One region of the Stenotrophomonas sp. genome, then DNA from elsewhere that is predicted to be linked to it. Evidence: predicted binding sites of a transcription regulator. Region 1 holds the regulator's gene; the other holds the start of a gene.

Region 1 (14,312 bases):
TGGGCCGACCGGTCGACGCGGCGCGCTTCATGCAGCTGCACGACCTGCCGCGGCCGCGGGTGGAACTGGCGCAGAGCCCGCCGCCGCAATTCCCGCCCGGCTGACACCGGGCCACGCGCGCCCGCCATCACGGAGCGATTCCTGCGGCACCCTCCTGTAGAGCCGAGCCCATGCCCGGCTGTGCTTCGCGCCTGGCCCCAACCGCAGCCGAGCGTGGGCTCGGCTCTACAGAACGGGCCGTCGCTAGATCCACGCCATGCGTGGAACGGTTCTTGCACGCACCCCGGCACCTCCTGCCGCAGTGCCCGTGATGTCCGAGAACGAATCCGCCGGCGAAAAGACCGAACAACCGACAGAAAAACGCCTGCGCGACGCCCGTGAACAGGGCAACCTGCCGCGCTCGCGCGAACTTGGCACCGCCGCCGTGTTCGGCGCCGGCGTGCTGGCGGTGATGGCCATGAGCGGCTCGATCGGCCGTGGCGCCACGGCCTGGATGAAGCACGCGCTCAGCCCGGAACAGAGCCTGCGGCAGAACCCGAAGGAGCTGTTCGGCCACTTCGGCGACCTGCTGCTGCAGTTCATGCTGGTGATCGCACCGCTGGTGCTGGTCTGCCTGCTGGCCAGCTTCGTCGCCCCGCTGGTGATGGGCGGCCTGCGCTGGTCGCAGAAGGCGTTGCTGCCCGACATCAACCGCATGAACCCGATGAGCGGGCTCAAGCGCCTGTATGGCCCGGAGGCGATTGCCGAATTCACCAAATCGCTGCTGCGCGTGGCCTTCGTCGGCGTCGCCGCCGGGCTGGTGGTCTGGACCGGCTTCGACACCCTGCGCGGGCTGATCCACCACCCGCTGGAAACCGCCATCACCGATGGCCTGGGCTTCACCCTGCGCCTGTTGCTGGCCACCGCCGGCGCGATGCTGGTGCTGGCCGCCATCGATGCGCCGTACCAGCGCTGGAACTGGACGCGCAAGCTGAAGATGACCCGCGAGGAACTGCGCCGGGAAATGAAGGAAAGCGAGGGCAGCCCCGAGGTGAAGGGCCGCATCCGCCAGCTGCAGCAGCAGATGGCCAACCGCCGGATGATGGAGGCGGTGCCCACTGCCGACGTGGTGGTGGTCAACCCCACCCACTACGCGGTGGCCCTGAAGTACGAGGGCGGCGCCATGAACGCCCCCACCGTGGTCGCGCTGGGCGTGGACGAAACCGCCCTGCGCATCCGTGAAGTGGCCGACGGCAACAAGGTGGCGATCGTCTCCGCCCCGCCTTTGGCACGCGCCTTGTATCGGGAAGGCCAACTCGGAAAGGAAATCCCCGTGAGACTGTATTCGGCCGTCGCCCAGGTCCTGTCCTACGTCTACCAGCTGCGCGCCTGGCGCACTGGCCCGATGCCGGACGCCCCGCACATCCAGGTGGATGAATTCGGCAAGGGAGGCCGCCCGTGAGCGCCCAGCCCTCCGCCGGTTTCAACACCCGCCGCGCCCTGGAAATGATCCGCCAGGGCCTTGGCGCGCCGCTGATCGTGCTGGCCCTGCTGGCCATGGTCGTGGTGCCGCTGGCCGCGCCGGTGCTCGATGCGCTGTTCACCTTCAACATCGCCATCTCGCTGATGGTGCTGCTGGCGGTGGTCTACGTGAAGCGCCCGCTGGACTTCACCATCTTCCCGATCGTGCTGCTGATCACCACCATGCTGCGGCTGGCGCTGAACGTGGCCTCCACCCGTGTGATCCTGCTGAACGGCCAGAACGGCCATGATGCCGCGGGCAAGGTCATCGCCGCCTTCGGTGAATTCGTGATCGGCGGCAACTACGCGGTCGGCATCGTGGTGTTCGCGATCCTGACCATCATCAATTTCGTGGTCATTACCAAGGGTGCCGGCCGCGTTTCGGAAGTGACCGCGCGCTTCATCCTGGACGCGATGCCCGGCAAGCAGATGGCGATCGACGCCGACCTCAACGCCGGTTTGCTGACGCGTGAAGAAGCCAAGCTGCGCCGCGAGGAAGTGCGTGAGGAAGCCGACTTCTACGGTGCGATGGACGGCGCCAGCAAGTTCATCCGCGGCGATGCCATTGCCGGCATCCTGATCCTGTTCATCAACATGCTCGGCGGCCTGGCCGTGGGCGTGCTGCAGCATGGCATGCCGTTCGGCGAAGCCGCCGCCACCTACACCCTGCTGTCGATCGGTGACGGCCTGGTAGCGCAGCTGCCGGCCCTGCTGGTCTCCAGCGCCGTGGCCATGCTGGTTACCCGCGCCTCGCGCTCGCAGGACATGGCCCAGGCCATGACCGGCCAGGTGTTCGGCCAGTACCGTGCGCTGGCGATCACCGCCGGCATCATCGGCGTGGTCGGCCTGGTGCCGGGCATGCCCAACGTCGCTTTCCTGACGCTGGCCGCGATCCTCGGCTTCATCGCCTGGAAGCTGTACCGCAAGGGCAAGGCGCCGGCTGCCGATGCGGCAGGCGGTGGCACCGATGCCGCCGCACTCAACGCACTCGGCCGCCCGGCCGCACCGGCACCGACTGCCGAACTGAGCTGGGACGAACTGCGCCCGGTCGATCCGCTGGGCCTGGAGGTCGGCTACCGGCTGATCCCGCTGGTGGACAGCAACCAGGGCGGCGAACTGATGGCGCGCATCAAGGGCGTGCGCCGCAAGCTGACCCAGGATGTCGGCTTCCTGATCCCGTCGGTGCACATCCGCGACAACCTGGAACTGCCGGCCAACGGCTACCGCGTGCTGGTGCACGGCGTGCCGGTGGCCACCGCCGAGATCCACCCCGACCGCGAGCTGGCGCTGGACCCGGGCAGCGCGCTCGGCGCGCTGGAAGGCATCGCCGGCAAGGACCCCGCGTTCGGCCTGGACGCCACCTGGATCCAGCCGCACCAGCGCGCCCAGGCCGAAACGCTGGGCTACACCGTGGTCGATCCGGCGACCGTGGTCGCCACCCATCTGTCGCACCTGATCCGTGAGCACGCGCCGGAACTGCTCGGCCACGAAGAAGTGCAGCACCTGCTGGCCAACCTGGCCAAGAGCGCGCCCAAGCTCGTCGAAGATCTGACGCCGAAGGCGTTGCCGCTGTCGGCGGTGGTGCGCGTGCTGCAGAACCTGCTGGTCGAGCGCATTCCGATCCGCCAGCTGCGCAAGATCGCCGAGGCACTGGTCGAACATGCGCCCAGCAGCCAGGACCCGGCCGTGCTGACCGCCGCTGTTCGCACCGCACTGGGCCGCTTCATCGTGCAGGAGATCGCCGGAATGTCGGCGGAGCTGCCGGTGTTCACCCTCAATCCGCAATTGGAACGTGTCTTGCAGGAGTCCACGCAGGGCAACGGCGCCGCGCTGGAACCCGGACTCGCTGAGCGACTGCACCAGAGCCTGGCCGAATGTGTCAGCAAGCAGGAAGCCCGCAACGAGCCCGCGGTCGTGCTGGTACCTGGCCCGGTGCGCGCCGCGCTGGCCCGCCTGGTCCGCCACAGCGTTCCGTCGCTGTCGGTCCTGGCCTACAGCGAGGTGCCGGAGGACAAGCGCCTGAAGCTGGTCGGAACGATCAGCTGACGCCGCCCTGCGATGCGCCAGAAAACAGACACCACTTTCGAACCAACGCAACAGACAGATACCAAGGGGAACCCGCACCGTGCAGACCACCGACCACCCGAGTTCTCCGACCGCCACCCCGCCGTCTTCGCCCCGTGACCACAGCATGAAAATCAAACGATTCGTCGCCGCCGACATGCGCTCGGCCATGAACCTGGTGCGCAAGGAACATGGTCCTGACGCCGTGATCCTGTCCAACCGCCGGATCGAGGAAGGCATCGAGATCGTCGCCGCCGCCAACTACGACGAGAGCGCCGTGCAGCGTGCACTGGAAGCCTCGCGCCGTGACGTCGCACCGCCGCCGGCACCCAAGCCGCGCACCGCCGCCGACGCGGTGATCGCCGCCGTCACCCGCCGCCGCAGCAGCACCCCGGCGCCGGAACCGGTCGCGGCCACCACCTCGGCAGTGGCCGCCCTCGCCCGCGCCGCCGTCGGTGCCACCGGCCGCACCCTGGACAGCGCCGACGAGATCGTGCCGACCCGGGGCAGCACCGGCTTCGCCGCCACCCTGGCCCGCGCCGCCGTCAACGAACCGGCACCGCCGGATCAGACCTTCGCGCCGTTCGCCGAGGCCATCGTTGCACCGGCCGCCACCGTGCCGGCCAACCGCGCGCGCTTCCAGATCGACCCGCCGCACGAGGCGCATCACGAAAGCGTGGCCCCGACCGTGCTGCCGCCGCCGCTGCCGACCGCTGCCGTGATCGACGCGCAGCCCGGGATCGCCGCCAGCGAACCGGCAGCGGTCGAAGCCGCTATCGAGGCCAGCCCGGCCCCCATGCTGGCCCCGGCACCGACGCTGACCGTGGTTGCCCAGGACGACGCCGAGATCCGCCAGCTGCGCCAGGAAGTGGCCGGCATGCGCCAGGTGATCGAGCGCGAGATGAACCGCTTCACCGACGAGCGCCTGCGTGGCAGCCCGGTGCGCGCCACCGCGCTGGACCTGATGGACGAGTACGGTTTCGACGCCGGGCTGGCCCGCGACGTGGCCATGCAGATCCCGCTGGAGACCGAAGCCCATCGTGGCCGCGGCCTGATGCTGGGGCTGATCTCGCGCAAGCTGCCGATCGCCCCGGTCGACCCGCTGGAGGAAGGCGGCGTGATCGCGCTGGTCGGCCCGACCGGCGCCGGCAAGACCACCACCATCGCCAAGCTGGCCTCGCGCTTCGCCGAGAAGCACGCCCCGCGTGACGTCGCCCTGGTCACCACCGACACCACCCGCATCGGCGCCCGTGAACAGCTGTATGGCTACGGCCGCCAGCTCGGCATCGCCGTGCACGAGGCCAACAGCGGCACCGACCTGGACCAGCTGCTGGAACGCTTGAAGGACTACAAGCTGGTGCTGATCGATACCGCCGGCCTGGGCCCGCGCGACCGTGCCCTGGCCGCCCAGCTGCAGTGGCTGCGCGCCGCGCGCCAGGTGCGCACCCTGCTGGTGCTGCCGGCCAACACCAGCTTCGGCGACATGGACGAGGTGGTGCGCCGCTTCGGTGCGGCCAACCTGCAGGGCCTGGTGCTGAGCAAGCTGGACGAGACCGGCCGCTTCGGCAACGCCCTGTCGGTGGCCGTGGACCACGCCCTGCCGATCACCTGGGTGACCGATGGCCAGGACGTCCCGGAGGACCTGCACCGGGCCAGTGCAGCCAATCTTGTACTTCGCCTTGAAGATTTGCGCCGAGCGGCCGATATGCCCTGCAACCCGGAGTTGAACCATGCCGTCGCGTGAGTACGCCAAGCTGACCAAGACCTTCCCGCTGTCGGCCACCCGCAGCGAGCCGCTCGGCCCTGTGCGCACCATTGCCGTGACCGGCGGCAAGGGCGGCGTGGGCAAGACGAATGTGTCCGCCAACCTGGCGGTGGCGCTGGCCGGCATGGGCAAGCGCACGCTGCTGCTGGACGCCGACCTGGGCCTGGCCAACATCGACGTGATCCTGGGCTTGAACCCCACCTTTACGCTGGCCGACCTGGTGGCCGGCCGCTGCTCGCTGGATGACGTCATCGTCGAAGGCCCGAACGGCGTGCTGGTGGTCCCGGCCGCTTCCGGCCGCCGGCACATGGCCGAGCTGGCCCCGGCCGAGCATGTCGGCCTGGTCAACGTGTTCTCCGAACTGGAACGCGAGCTGGACATCATGGTGGTCGATACCGCCGCCGGCATCACCGACGGCGTGCTGACCTTCTGCCAGGCCGCGCAGGACACCGTGGTGGTGGTCTGTGACGAACCGGCCTCGATCACCGACGCCTACGCACTGATCAAGGTGCTGTCGCGCGAGCGCGGCGTGGACCGCATCCAGGTGGTGGCCAACATGGTGCGCGACCCGAACGAGGGCCGCGTGCTGTACGAGAAGCTGACCCGCGTCTGCGAGAAGTTCCTCGCCGATGTCTCGCTGAACTACCTGGGCTGCGTGCCGCAGGATGACTGGCTGCGCCTGTCGGTGCAGCGCCAGCAGCCGGTGGTGAAGGCCTATCCGTCCAGCCCGTCGGCGCTGGCGATCACCGAGATCGCACGCCGCACCGCGCGCTGGCAGGCACCGACCGAACCGCGCGGTGGCGTCGAGTTCTTCCTCGAACGCATCCTCAAGCAGCGTGGGGTGGCCGCATGAAAGGCGCAGCCCACCAGTACAGGGAAGTCCAGCGCTCGGCGGCCAACGAGGTCATCGCCCAGCATTCGGACCTGGTGCGACGCATCGCCCACCACCTGGCCGCGCGCCTGCCGGCCAGCGTCGAAGTCGATGATCTGATCCAGGCCGGCATGATGGGCCTGATCGAAGCCTCGCGCAGCTACGACGCCGACCAGGGCGCCTCGTTCGAGACCTATGCCTCGATCCGCATCCGCGGCTCGATGATCGACGAGATCCGCCGTGGCGACTGGGTGCCGCGCTCGGTGCACCGCCGTGCACGCGACGCCGCCGCCACCATCCGCCGCCTGGAACAGAGCACGGGCCGTGCCGCCAGCGCCACCGAAGTGGCCGCCGCGATGGAGATGCCGCTGCCCGAGTACCTGAGGCTGATGGAAGACGCCGCACGTGGCCAGGTGCTGAGCCTGGAGTCGCGCATCGAAGACCAGGGCGAACTGGATACCGTCGCCCAGGGCGGCCCGACCCCGCAGCAGGTGCTGGAGCGCGGCGAGTTCGGTCGCGAGCTGGGCAAGGCCATCGGCCACCTGCCCGAGCGCGAACAGCTGGTGCTCTCGCTGTACTACGAGCAGGAGCTGAACCTGAAGGAGATCGGCGCGGTGCTCGGCGTGAGCGAGTCGCGGGTCTGCCAGATCCATGGCCAGGCCGTGCTGCGCCTGCGCGGCCGCCTGAAGATCTTCGAGGCCGTCGACGCCGGCCTGGAAGAATGAACATCCCCGAGGCGACTGCCCCCGGCCGCCCGGAATGAACAACAAAGGAACTCTGCTTTGAACAAGAACATGCGCATCCTCATCGTCGACGACTTCTCGACCATGCGTCGAATCGTCAAGAACCTGCTGGGCGATCTGGGCTTCACCAACACCGCCGAAGCCGAGGACGGGCATGCCGCACTGTCGCTGCTGCAGAGCCAGCCCTTCGATTTCGTGGTCACCGACTGGAACATGCCGGTGATGACCGGCATCGAACTGCTCAAGGCGATCCGTGCCGACGCCAAGCTGAAGACCCTGCCAGTGCTGATGGTCACCGCCGAAGCCAAGCGCGAGCAGATCATCGAAGCGGCCCAGAACGGCGTGAACGGCTACATCATCAAGCCCTTCACCGCGCAGACGCTGGAAGAGAAGCTGGGCAAGATCTTCGAACGCCTGGCGGCCAGCGCCTGATGGATACCACGGTCGACAAGAACGCCCTCGCCCTGCGCCTGCAGGAAGCCCTGGATGCCCTGGAGTCCGGTGACGAAGCCGCCTGGCGGCAACGCATCGACGGACTGGTCGCGCTGCGCACGCAGCCGATGATGAGCGGCCTCTCGCGGCTGGCCCGCGAGCTGGGGCAGGCCCTGGGCGAACTGCCGACCGTGCCCAGCGAGGCCGGCGAACTGGACGATGCGTGCGCACGCCTGGACCACGTGGTGGCGATGACCGAACAGGCCACCCACCGCACCCTGGACCTGGCCGAGGAATGCCGCAGCCTGACCGAGCAGCTGCGCGCCGAAGGCCTGCAGCCAGGCCAGGACGCGCAGCTCGAGCGCATCCGCCACAACCTGACCGAGATCGCCCTGACCCAGAGCTACCAGGACCTGACCGGGCAGATCATCCGTCGCGTGGTCGGCATCGTCCGCCGCGTGCATGAAGGCTTCGGCGCGCTCGGCCTGCCGCCGGAACAGCATCGCACCGACCCGGAACTGGCCGGGCCGGCACTGAAGGGACTGGACCGCCACGCGGTCTCGCAGAACGACGCCGACGACCTGTTGTCGGATCTGGGGCTGTAAGCATGAGCGCGGTATCCGACGACATCACTGCCGATTTCATCATCGAGGCACAGGAAATCCTGGATCGCCTCGGCGAACAGCTGGTGTCGCTGGAGCAGGCACCGCAGGACACCGAACAGCTCAACGCGGTGTTCCGGGGCTACCACACGCTCAAGGGCGGCGCGGGTTTCCTCGGTGTCACCGCCATGGTCGAGCTGTGCCACGCCGCTGAAGAAGCGCTGGGCGCTGCACGTGCCGGCCAGGCCGTGCTGCAGGCCCATCACTTCGACGCCGCCCAGCAATCGCTGGACTACCTGCAGTCGATGCTCGATGCCGTGTCTTCCGGCACCGAGCCGGGCTATGCACCGCCGGACCTGATCGCCCAGTTCGACGTGCATGGAGGTGCAGCAGCGCCTGCCGCCGCTGCCGCCGCACCGACGGCCGGTGCCGGCGACCTGATCACCGACGACGAGTTCGAGGCGCTGCTCGACCAGCTGCACGGTGGCAACGCACCGACTGCGGTGGCGCCGGCAAAGAAGGCCGACGACGGCCTGATCAGCGAAGATGAGTTCGAAGCCCTGCTCGACCAGCTGCACGGCGGCGCCGCACCCGGCGCCAGGCCCGCGGCTGCGGTGGCGCCGGCACCGATCGCCGCCCCGCGCCCGGCCGCCGCACCGGCACCGGTGGCCAAGCCGGCCGCCAAGCCGCTGGCCGAAGCCGAACACACCGTGCGCGTGGACACCAAGCGCCTGGATGCGATCGTCAACCTGATCGGCGAACTGGTGCTGTCGCGCAACCGGCTCAAGACCCTGCGTGCGCGCCTGCGCGACGAGGAGCTGGACCGCGCCGTGTCCACCCTGGACATCGCCACCGCGCGCCTGCAGTCGGCGGTGATGCGCACCCGCATGCAGCCGGTGGGCAAGGTATTCTCGCGCTTCCCCAAGGTCGCCCGCGACGTCGCCCGCTCGCTGAAGAAGGAAGTGGACCTGGAGCTGATCGGCGCGGAGACCGAGCTCGACCGCAACCTGGTCGAAGCGCTGGCCGACCCGCTGGTGCACCTGGTCCGCAACGCCATCGACCATGGCGTGGAAATGCCCGACCTGCGCGAAGCGCAGGGCAAGCCGCGCATGGGCCATGTGCGGTTGTCGGCGCAGCAGGAAGGTGACTACGTCAGCATCGAGGTGCAGGACGATGGCGCCGGCATCGATCCGGAAAAGCTGCGCGCGAAGGCACGCGAGAAGGGCCTGATCGATCCGGAAGCCGCCGCCCGCCTGAGCAGCGAGGAGTGCCTGCACCTGGTGTTCCTGCCCGGCTTCTCGACCAAGCAGCAGGTCACGGATATTTCCGGACGCGGCGTCGGCATGGACGTGGTGCAGTCGCGCATCCGCGAACTCAGCGGGCAGATCCAGATCCAGTCGGAGCTGGGCCGCGGCAGCCGCTTCCTGATCCGCGTACCGCTGACCCTGGCGATCCTGCCGACCCTGCTGGTGCAGGCCGGCGAGGACGTCTATGCGCTGCCGCTGGCGCGCGTGATGGAGGTGCTGCACGCGCCGCCCACCTCGCTGGGCTGGTTCGATGGCCGTGCCGTGCTCGACCGCCGTTCGCACACGCTGCCGCTGGTCGATCTGCGGCATTGGCTGGATGTGACGCCGGCCGCATCGACCCTGCTGACCATCGTGGTGCTGCAGGCCGGCGAAGCGCGCTTCGGCCTGGTCGTGGACCAGGTCCGTGGGCGCGAGGAAGTGGTCATCAAGCCACTGCCGAAGGCCCTGCGCGGCCTGCGCGGTTACGCCGGTGCAACCTTGATCGGCGATGGTCGCATGGCGCTGATCCTGGATGTGGATGGCCTGCGCAGCCCGCACGACTGATCCGCTTGCTGAACCCGTAAAACCGTGAAGTCGCACCAGTAGCCCGTACCGGTGTCTCAAGTCCCATTCATACAAGCCGATACCGGATCCATGGATAGACTCAGCCTCATTGGACTCTTTCTCGCCCTGGCCTCGCTGGTCGGTGGCAGCATCCTCAAGGGCGCCGGCCTGGCGTCGTTGTGGTCGCCTGCGGCGTTCGTGATCGTCATCGTCGGCACCGTTGCCGCGATCCTGCTGCACACCTCGCCGGCGGTGTTCAAGCATGCGTTCAAGATCGTGCGCTGGGTCGTGCGCCCGCCGCACAGCGATCGCCGCGAACTGATCCAGCAGATCGTCGAGTGGAGCAACATCGCCCGCCGCCAGGGCCTGCTCGGCCTGGAATCGCAGGTGGAAGCGCAGCAGGACCCGTTCCTGCGCAAGGGCCTGCAGCTGCTGGTGGACGGTGTCGAGCCCGAATCGATGCGGCACATGCTGGAAATCGAACTGGGCAGCCAGGAACACCAGGACCAGGCCGGCGCCAAGGTGTTCGAAGCGATGGGCATCTACGCACCGACGCTCGGCATCATCGGCGCCGTGCTGGGCCTGATCGCGGTGATGAAGAACCTGGCCGATCCGAGCAAGCTCGGCCACGGCATCGCTGCGGCGTTCACCGCCACGATCTACGGCATCGCCTCGGCCAACCTGCTGTTCCTGCCGATCGCCGCCAAGCTCAAGAGCGTGATCTCGCACAACACGCGCGACCGCGAAATGGTCATCGAAGGCCTGATCTCGATCGCCCAGGGCGAGAACCCGCGCAACATCGAAACCAACCTCTCCGGCTTCCTGCACTGACATGGCCCGCCGCAAGCACCACGAAGAGCACGCCAACCACGAAGCATGGGCGATCCCCTATGCCGACCTGATGACGCTGCTGCTCGCCTTCTTCGTGGTCATGTACGCGATCTCGTCGGTGAACGAGGGCAAGTACCGGATCATGGCTGACGCGCTCACCGATGCCTTCGGTGGCGCGCCGCGCACGATCAATCCGGTGCAGGTGGGCAACAAGCAGGTGCAGGGTGGCGGCTGGGACAGCCCGTCGGTGATCAAGTCCGGCACCAAGATCGGACCGTCCGCGCCGGCGCCCTCGCACGACCCGACGCTGCTGCCGTCGATGGCCTCGCAGATGCGCATGCCGGTGTCGGTGCACAACCAGGAGCAGATCGCGCGCGCCGAGCGCCAGCTCAACAGCATCGCCGACCGCCTCACCGCCGCACTGGCGCCGTTGATCGACCGCGGCATGATCAGCGTGCGCCGCACCGAGCTGTGGATCGAAGTCGAGATCAACAGCGACATCCTGTTCCCGACCGGCTCGGCCGCGCTGGACGTGCATGCGCGGCAGACCCTGGCCAGCCTGGCCGAGGTGCTGCGCGACGTGCCCAACAGCGTGCGCGTGGAAGGGCACACCGACAACGTGCCGATCGCCACCGCCACCTTCCCCTCGAACTGGGAGCTGTCGGCCGGACGCGCCGCCAGCGTGGTGCATCTGTTCGCCGACCAGGGCGTGCAGCCGTCGCGGCTGGCGATGGTCGGCTATGGCCAGTTCCGCCCTCGCGAAGAGAACGACAGCGCCCAGGGCCGCAACCGCAACCGTCGGGTGATGGTCATCATCCTGGCCGACACCTCGCATTCGGTGGACCCGCTCGGCCAGCGCCTGAACGCAGCCACCGGCGCCACCGGCAGCACCGTCACCGAACAGGCCGCCGCAACGCCGGCCAGCACCCCCACCTCCCCCATCGCACCGGTGACGTTGCCACCGGTGCCGGCTGGCAGCCGCGTCGGCGCCGCCGTTCCCCCGGCAATGAAGGAGTAATCCGATGCGCATCTGGGCAGTCGCCAACCAGAAGGGCGGAGTCGGCAAGACCACCACCACCCTCGCCCTCGGCCGCGGCCTGGCCGCGCTCGGCCATCGCGTGCTGCTGATCGACCTCGATCCGCATGCTTCGCTCAGCCGCGCCTTCGGCGTGCCGGTGGACCCGCCGCCGGCCGGCGTGCTGGAGCTGTTCGGCGCACCGCCGGCGGACCTGTCCGGCCTGTGCCATGCCAGCAACATCCAGGGCCTGGACTACGTCTGCGCGCAGTCCGCGCTGGCCACGCTGGAACGCCGTAGCGCCAACCAACCCGGCCTCGGCCTGGCCCTGCAGAACGCGCTGGCGCGCCACCAGGGCCAGCACGACTACATCCTGCTGGACTGCGCACCGACGCTCGGCCTGCTGATGATCAACGCACTGGCTGCCGCCGATCGCCTGATCATTCCGACCCAGGCCGAGCCGCTGGCGCTGCACGGCCTGGATGGCATGGTCCGCACCGGCGAGATGGTCGAGCGTTCGCGCCGCCGGCCGCTGCCGATCTCGATCCTGCCAACCCTGTTCGACCGTCGCACCCGCGCCGGCAACGAATCGCTGCGCACCATGCAGGACCGGCATGGCAGCCGCGTCTGGGAAGATGCGATTCCGATCGACACCCGCATCAGCAACGCCGCCGGGCTGACCCTGCCGAGCGTCGGCGAAGACTACCCGGGGCGTGGCCTGGCTGCCTACCGGCGCGCCTTGAACTGGATCCTCGGCGAGGATGCCCGCGCCCTGGAGCAGGCCGCATGAACAGCACCGGCATCCTCGACGACTACCTGGACGAACTGCTGGGCGAGGCGATCGCCCCGGCCGCCGCTCCCCTCCCCGCGCCGATCAGCACCGCCCCGGCCACGGCCACCGAAGCCGCCGCCGAACGCGAACCCACCTGGGATGACCTGCCGGCCGAGGTGATCTACGAAACCGAAACCGAGAGCGTTGCCGCTGCCCCTGCCGTGGACAATGCCGCACTGGAAGCCGCTTTCGATGCCGCGTCCGCGCCCGTCAGCGTGATCGATGCCGAACGCGAACCCACGTGGGACGACCTGCCCGCTGAAGTGGTCAACGAAACGGATGCCGTCGTCGCGGCCCCGGCCGAGGATGAGGCTGCACTGGAGGCCGCCTTCGAGGCCGCCGCCGCGCCGGCCAGCGCCGGGTCCACCGAACGCGAGCCGACCTGGGATGACCTGCCCGACGAGGTCATCCACGAAACCGCGCCGGCGCCCGCTGCGGCCGCTGCGAACACCGGCCCGGAACCCACCTGGGACGATCTGCCGGACGAAGTGATCTACGAGACCGACCCGGCGGACAGCCATCGTCTCGCCCACACCGACAGCCCCGGCCTGCAGGCCGCCTTCGAGGCGGCCGCTGGTGGCGAAGACGTGCCTGCGCCGCCGCCCGCCGTGGTCGCAGCGCCGGTGCCCCCCCCGGCGACACGCCCTGCACCGGCCCCGGCCGCACGCGCCGGCACGCCGCCGCCGCGCGTCGCCGTCGATGCACCCGCAGGCAACCGCCCCGGCACCTGGCAGGAGCTGCAGGCGCAGGCCCACCAACCGGCCCGCAGCCCGCATCCGCAGAACCGTCGTGCCGGTGAACGCACCTCGCGCTGGCTGCGCCTGCGCTGTGGCACCCAGGCCTATGCGCTGGAACTGCTGAAGGTCCAGGAGGTCGTGCTGCCGGTGCCGCTGCTGCCGTTGCGCGGCACCGCTGCCGCCATGCTGGGCATCATGAACCTGCGCGGCCAGGTGGTCCCGGTGATGGACCTGGGCCTGCACCTGGGCGCGGCTGCCGCCGAGGACGACGCCCAGACCCGCATCGTGGTGCTGGAAGAAGACGGCGAGACCATCGGCCTGCGCGTGTCGGCAGTGGAAGATGTCGCCAACCTCACCGATTCACAGATCGAACCTCCCGATACCGCACGCATCTGCCAGATTTCCAACGACCTGTTCCGCGGCGTGGCCCGGGTCAGCCAGCGCCCGATGATCCTGCTGGACGCCACACGGCTGTTGAGCTGACCCCCAAAAAGGGGACGGAGGGGATTAAGTCGCAAGTGGCTCGGCGCTTGGCGCCGAAGCGGTGCCTGTCGGGGACGCAAGGAGTTGATCCGTTGGATCAACACCTTATGTCCCCACCGCGCAGTCGCCGTTAGCCGAGGGGCTGCAGTAGAGCCAGGTCGCTTGCGACTTAATCCCCTCCGTCCCCTTTTCAACAGCGACCGCATCGACGCACCGCGTCGATTCTTCTAAAGAACCCCACCGGGGTGCCGTTATGGATCACGGAACCGTTTGTCCGGAGCAACGATGAGCACTGTCGAACTGGGTGGGGATCTCGGCATCGAGAGCACTACCGAGCTCAAGAACCGCCTTGCCCCCCTGGTGGAGCAGGCAGGCGAGCTGACCCTGGATGCCAGCCAGGTCGCCCGCATCCACACGGCCGCCGTGCAGGTGCTGTGTGCGTTCGTGCAGGCCCGCCGCGAGGCAGGCCTGGGCACCGGCTTCCACGGTTGCACTGCAACCTTCCGTGACGCCGCGCGCCTGCTGGGCGTCACCCAGGCCCTCGGCCTGGACGTAACCCATGACAACCTGAAATCTGTGGAGAACGC
Region 2 (5,364 bases), on a different contig from region 1:
CGCCGGCGGCGGCGGTGGCACGTGGCTTGTCATCGATACCGAAGCCGCTCAGATCGTGCAGCTTGAAGAAGTTCAGCAGCTGGCGGCGGCCGCTGTCCGCGTCGAACAGCCACGGCGCACGGCGGCGCACGCCGGTGCGCTGGCGCAGGAAGTCGGGCCAGTTCTCCTCGTCGGGCACCAGCAGCTCGGCCGGTTCCAGTCGGGCCAGTTCGGCTTCCAGCGCGTCGTCGGTCTCGACTTCATTGACCAGGAAGCGGCCACCGGCCAGGTCGGCCCAGGCCAGGCCGTAGCCCTGCTTCGTGCGCGACAGCGCCATCAGCAGGGTGTCACGGCGCTCATCCAGCAGCGCTTCGTCGGTGACGGTGCCGGGGGTGACGATGCGCACCACCTTGCGTTCGACCAGGCCCTTGGCCAGCGCCGGGTCGCCGATCTGCTCGCAGATCGCCACCGACTCGCCCAGCGCCACCAACCTCGCCAGGTAGCCTTCATAGGCATGTACCGGCACGCCGGCCATCGGAATCGGCGCGCCGCCGGAGCTGCCACGCTGGGTCAGGGTGATGTCGAGCAGGCGCGCGGCCTTGCGCGCGTCGTCGTAGAACAGCTCGTAGAAGTCGCCCATGCGGAAGAACAGCAGCAGGTCCGGATACTCGGACTTGGCTGCGAAGAACTGCTTCATCAGCGGGGTGTGTTCGGCGGACTTTTCTTTGGACATGGGGCTCGTGAATCCGGGGCGTCCGTTCGCGCCGGAGGGCAGCGGCAACGGAGCGGGTACAGGGCCGTCCATGGTAACTGCTGGGGCACAGGGCTGCGGCTACCGGTGGCAGGCGGGTACCGCACAGCAACGGGGTCAGGCCGGGACCAGGGTGATCTGCCGGTGGCTGGCGAAGATATCCATCACGATCTCGAAGTAGGTTGGGCCCTCGCCCCGTTGCAGGGCGTCCAGCTGGCGCGCAATGGTCCGCGTGTTGAAGGTGCCCGGGGCTTCCAGCTTGGACTGCAGCCACTGGCATGTGGTAGTTCGTCCCAGTGCGGCGCGGCTGTGCTCGATATCACTCCAGATCACCGTGGCCCGCTCATGGCCGGCCAACACGCCATGGACGCCATGCAGCAGATCATCCAGGGCGTCCAGGCTTGGCGCGAGCTGCCAGTCCTCGCCGGCCATGAACACGCGGTTGATCTCCGCATACAGGCTGGGGATGTCGTGAATGGCACAGCCTTCGATCTGCAGGATGAGCGACATATGTCGACTGTAGCGTTGTTCCCTGTGCGTTGGACATGGCTGAGCGCCGGATGCTTTGCGGACCCATGCTGGGGTTTGGCAAACTACTTTGCTGAGTCAAAGTGCTCGGCACTCCCGTCGTGGCGCGCGCCGGTTTGCAGGGAAGAAAACGACGTGACCCATCGCCAATAGCAGGGCCATCAGCTGGTAGAGAGTTCGCCCGAAGTCTTCTTCTTCATTGATTGGTGCCATCGGCAGCAGGACCCCCTCGGGCGCGTTCAACTTCCACTGTCAATGATGACTGGCTGGGTGATGGAAATAGATTCTCCTCCTGTATCATCGGCAAGAAAGGTCTGGGAAATTGTTCCTGGGATGGTCAGTAACGTTGTATCTGCGTCTCCGGTGCGGTGGGGGTAGTTTGATCTGTCCCCGTTGTGAGCAGGGTGAGGTGTTGAAAGCTCAAGTAAAGGAGCGCGGCGTTCAGATATTTGTCTGCGACGAGTGCGATGCCGGGTGGTTCTCCTTCGCTGCTATAGGGGTCTCTCCGTTCAGAGACCTTGAGCGGTATCTTGAGGAAATTTCCGTCGCCCCGTCCTGGGAGTCAATTTTCGTGGACAGGCATGAGTAGAAAGTACGCAGTTTCCATGCACTCCTCGATCGTATTGCCTCAGCGCAGCGCGTGGGTCCGTGCAGCATGGGGTGACCTTCCCGTCTCCTACTTCCAGAGCGACGAGAATCTCAATGACTGCGGTTTTATTGACTTGAAGGTCAATAAGTGGGAGATCAGTGGCAGTCGATTGTAATGGGGTCTGGACCCCTTCATCAGGGTTGAAATACTCAAGGGTCGGGGCCCTGCGATGGCAGATGCCAGATTGCAGCCCTGACGGTAGTCGCGAAGCAGCGCGTTGTTCCTCTGGACAGAAGGGTGCCAGGATCGATGGGCTTCATCCTCCCCCTCCGTGCATCAGGTGACGGTTTCTGCGGTCACGACTCGCGAGCGCTGCGTGATGACTGCGATTGATGTGCTCGTGCATTGATATGCCCGGCAGGAATAACCACCTCCATTAAGTGTGTCCTTCACACCTTTCTGCATAGTTCCAGAGATTTGGATCGATACAATAATATCGACCCATAAAGTTTCCGTGCGCTGCGCCGCCATCGATCGTACGGCCATGATCAAGGGAATTGAGATGCTCGCCTTACGCAACCTCCGAGTGGGATCCCGGCTGGGTGCCGGGTTTGGATTGCTGCTGCTGTTCATCGTGGCCATCGTTGGCCTGGCGCTGTACGGAAATCACCTGAAGTCCGCCCAGTTCGAGAAAGTGGTGGACGTCAACATGGTGAAGATGCGGCTGTTGAACGACATGCTGGATACCAACAACGCGGTGTTGATGCACCGCCGCCTGATGGTGATCAAGCGCGGCGAGGATTTTGACAGGGATTATCAGAAGGCGCAGGAGCTGTCGCAGACCTACGACGGTATCTGGGCCAGGTACATCAGGATTCCGCGCGACGCGACCGGCGATACCCTGGTGGCGAAAATCGACGCGGCACGCAAGGCCACCGACGCCTCCACCCGGCATCTTCACGAGCGCATGAAGGCCGGGGATTTCGACGGCGCGGCCAAGGAACTGCTTGCCGAGCAGGGGCTGGCAACCGCGTGGAACGAAGCGATCTCGACCCTGCTGCGGCATCAGGAGACACTGACCGAGCGCAGCCGCGAGGAATACCGTTCAACCGAATCCTGGACCGGCACGCTGTCGATCGTGTTCGGCGTGTTGAGCCTGGTACTGGGCTCGCTGGCCGCGTGGGCCATCACCCGCAGCCTGACCCGCCCGCTGGAAGGCGCGGTGAAGCTGGCCGACGGCATCGCCAATGGGCGGCTGGACAACAGCATTGACGCCTCCGGCAACGATGAGGTCACGCAGCTGCTCAGGTCGATGCAGCGCATGCAGGCGCAGTTGCAGTCGGTGATGGCGGCGCAGGGCGAGTTGGCGCGCCAGCACGATGCGGGCAGCCTCAGCTATCGCATGGACGAGAGTGCCTTCCCTGGTGACTACGGGCGCATGGTGCACGAGACCAACGCGCTGGTCGGCTCACACGTGCAGGTACAGAACCGGCTGATCGAAGTGATGAAGCATTACGCCCGTGGCGACCTGTCGGTGGACATGGATCCGCTGCCGGGCGAGAAGGCGGCGATCACCCAGGCAATGGACGAGACCAAGACCAGCCTGTCGGCGATCAACAGCGAGATCCGCCGGCTGGCGACGGCCGCGGCGGCGGGCGACTTCAGCCTGCGCGGCGATGAAGATCGCTTCGCCTACGATTTCCGCGACATGGTGGCCGGGCTCAATCGCCTGATGCAGACCACCGACGAGAACCTGGTGCAGGTGTCGACCCTGCTGCAGGCGATCTCGCGCGGTGACCTCACTGTGCGCATGCAGGGTGACTTCCACGGCGTGTTCGCCCGCATGCGCGATGACTGCAATGCGACCGTCGATCAGCTCAAGCAGATCGTCGGCCGCATCCAGGCCAGTGCGTCCAGCATCAACCTGGCGGCAGGCGAAATCGCCTCGGGCAACACCGATCTGTCGCGGCGCACCGAGCAGCAGGCGGCGAACCTGGAAGAGACGGCGGCGTCGATGGAGGAGCTGACCTCCACCGTGAAGCAGAACGCCGAGCACGCCCGCCAGGCCAACCAGCTCGCCATCGGTGCGCACGGTGTCGCCTCGCAGGGCGGCGAGGTGGTCGGCCAGGTGGTCACCACGATGTCGGCCATCGAGGCCTCGTCGAAGAAGATCGCCGAGATCATCTCGGTCATCGATGGCATTGCCTTCCAGACCAACATCCTGGCGTTGAACGCGGCGGTGGAAGCCGCGCGTGCCGGCGAGCAGGGCAGGGGCTTTGCGGTGGTGGCCAGTGAGGTGCGCACGCTGGCACAGCGCTCGGCCGGTGCGGCCAAGGAGATCAAGGGCCTGATCGAAGATTCGGTTGGCAAGGTCGCCGATGGATCGGCGCTGGTCCGACAGGCAGGCACCACGATGGGCGAGATCGTTGCTTCCGTGCAGCGCGTGACCGACATCATGGCCGATATCTCTGCTGCCTCGCAGGAGCAGAGTTCGGGCATCGAACAGGTGAACCAGGCGGTGGTGCAGATGGACGAGACCACGCAGCAGAATGCGGCACTGGTGGAAGAGGCCAGTGCTGCGGCGCGTTCCATGGAGGAGCAGGCGAACCTGCTGGCCGAGGCGGTTTCGGTGTTCCGCACCGGCGCGGTAACGGCGGCTGCAGCCGTGCGTCCGGCCCTGGCTGCGGTGGCCGCGAAGGTCACCCCGGTGCGCAGGGCGGCAACGCTGTCGCCGCGCATCGAGCCGACACTGGCAGCCAATGCCGGGGGGTGGGAAGAGTTCTAGCAGAGGGCAATGCCGGCAGGGAGACGGCGCCCATCACGATGGCTGATCGTGATGGGCGCGGATTTTCTTCCTGAACGCGCGATGGCCGATGAGGCCGCGGACACGCGCATTTCACTTCCGGTTGCCAGCCGCGGGAGGACACTTGCGCCATACCGGAACCTAGGAGATGGCCATGAAGACCTCGACCCGATTGCTTGTGCTGGGCACCCTGCTGGCGGCTTCGTCGGTGGCCGGCGCGCAGACCTATGGCCCGCGCGATGAAGGACGCCGATTCAACGATGGCAGCCGCGTGGTCTGCAAGAACGTGGAAGTGCAGCGCAACTCGCGCGATCCGAACCGCATCGCCGGTACGGCCACTGGCGCGGTGATCGGCGGCCTGCTGGGCAACCAGGTGGGCGGCGGCAATGGCAAGAAGCTCGCTACCGTGGCCGGTGCTGTTGCCGGTGGTGCGGCGGGCCGCCAGATCCAGGGCAACAGCCAGCAGAAGAACGGCGACCGCGTGGTCGAGCGCCGCTGCGAACGCGTCTATCGCTGATCGATCGCCGACGGCCCCCGTTTTTCCCCTTCCACATCGCAGTACTCGAACGCCGGCCTCGCGCCGGCGTTCTTCATTGCAGGAAAAGGGGACGGAGGGGATTAAGTCGCAATCCCCCCAACCGGCCGCTTACGACTTAATCCCCTCCGTCCCCTTTTTTGCGAGGAGGCGCCAGGTGGCGAGGCTGCCGTAGAGCA

Evidence for each region. Region 1 encodes FliA, which starts transcription of late flagellar genes. Its sites were predicted from a motif close to TAAAGTTTNNCNNNCNNNGGCCGATAA; they were not measured.
Region 2: the regulator FliA is predicted to act here: its motif matches at 2,352-2,378, upstream of AC5JLE_RS00270 (methyl-accepting chemotaxis protein).

The regions. Positions count from the first base shown of each region.
Region 1 covers NZ_JCACKF010000037.1:339,937-354,248, forward strand. The annotation lists gene AC5JLE_RS15015 (putative bifunctional diguanylate cyclase/phosphodiesterase) at 1-104, shown strand, start outside; gene flhB (flagellar biosynthesis protein FlhB) at 311-1,441, shown strand; gene flhA (flagellar biosynthesis protein FlhA) at 1,486-3,546, shown strand; gene flhF (flagellar biosynthesis GTPase FlhF) at 3,692-5,308, shown strand; gene AC5JLE_RS15035 (MinD/ParA family ATP-binding protein) at 5,295-6,182, shown strand; gene AC5JLE_RS15040 (RNA polymerase sigma factor FliA) at 6,179-6,925, shown strand; gene cheY (chemotaxis response regulator CheY) at 6,983-7,375, shown strand; gene AC5JLE_RS15050 (protein phosphatase CheZ) at 7,375-7,980, shown strand; gene AC5JLE_RS15055 (chemotaxis protein CheA) at 7,983-9,827, shown strand; gene AC5JLE_RS15060 (flagellar motor protein) at 9,918-10,658, shown strand; gene motD (flagellar motor protein MotD) at 10,660-11,676, shown strand; gene AC5JLE_RS15070 (ParA family protein) at 11,681-12,463, shown strand; gene AC5JLE_RS15075 (chemotaxis protein CheW) at 12,460-13,725, shown strand; gene AC5JLE_RS15080 (STAS domain-containing protein) at 14,011-14,312, shown strand, end outside.
Region 2 covers NZ_JCACKF010000001.1:56,917-62,280, forward strand. The annotation lists gene mutS (DNA mismatch repair protein MutS) at 1-712, opposite strand, end outside; gene AC5JLE_RS00265 (barstar family protein) at 848-1,240, opposite strand; gene AC5JLE_RS00270 (methyl-accepting chemotaxis protein) at 2,410-4,632, shown strand; gene AC5JLE_RS00275 (glycine zipper 2TM domain-containing protein) at 4,799-5,167, shown strand; gene AC5JLE_RS00280 (ABC transporter permease) at 5,297-5,364, opposite strand, start outside.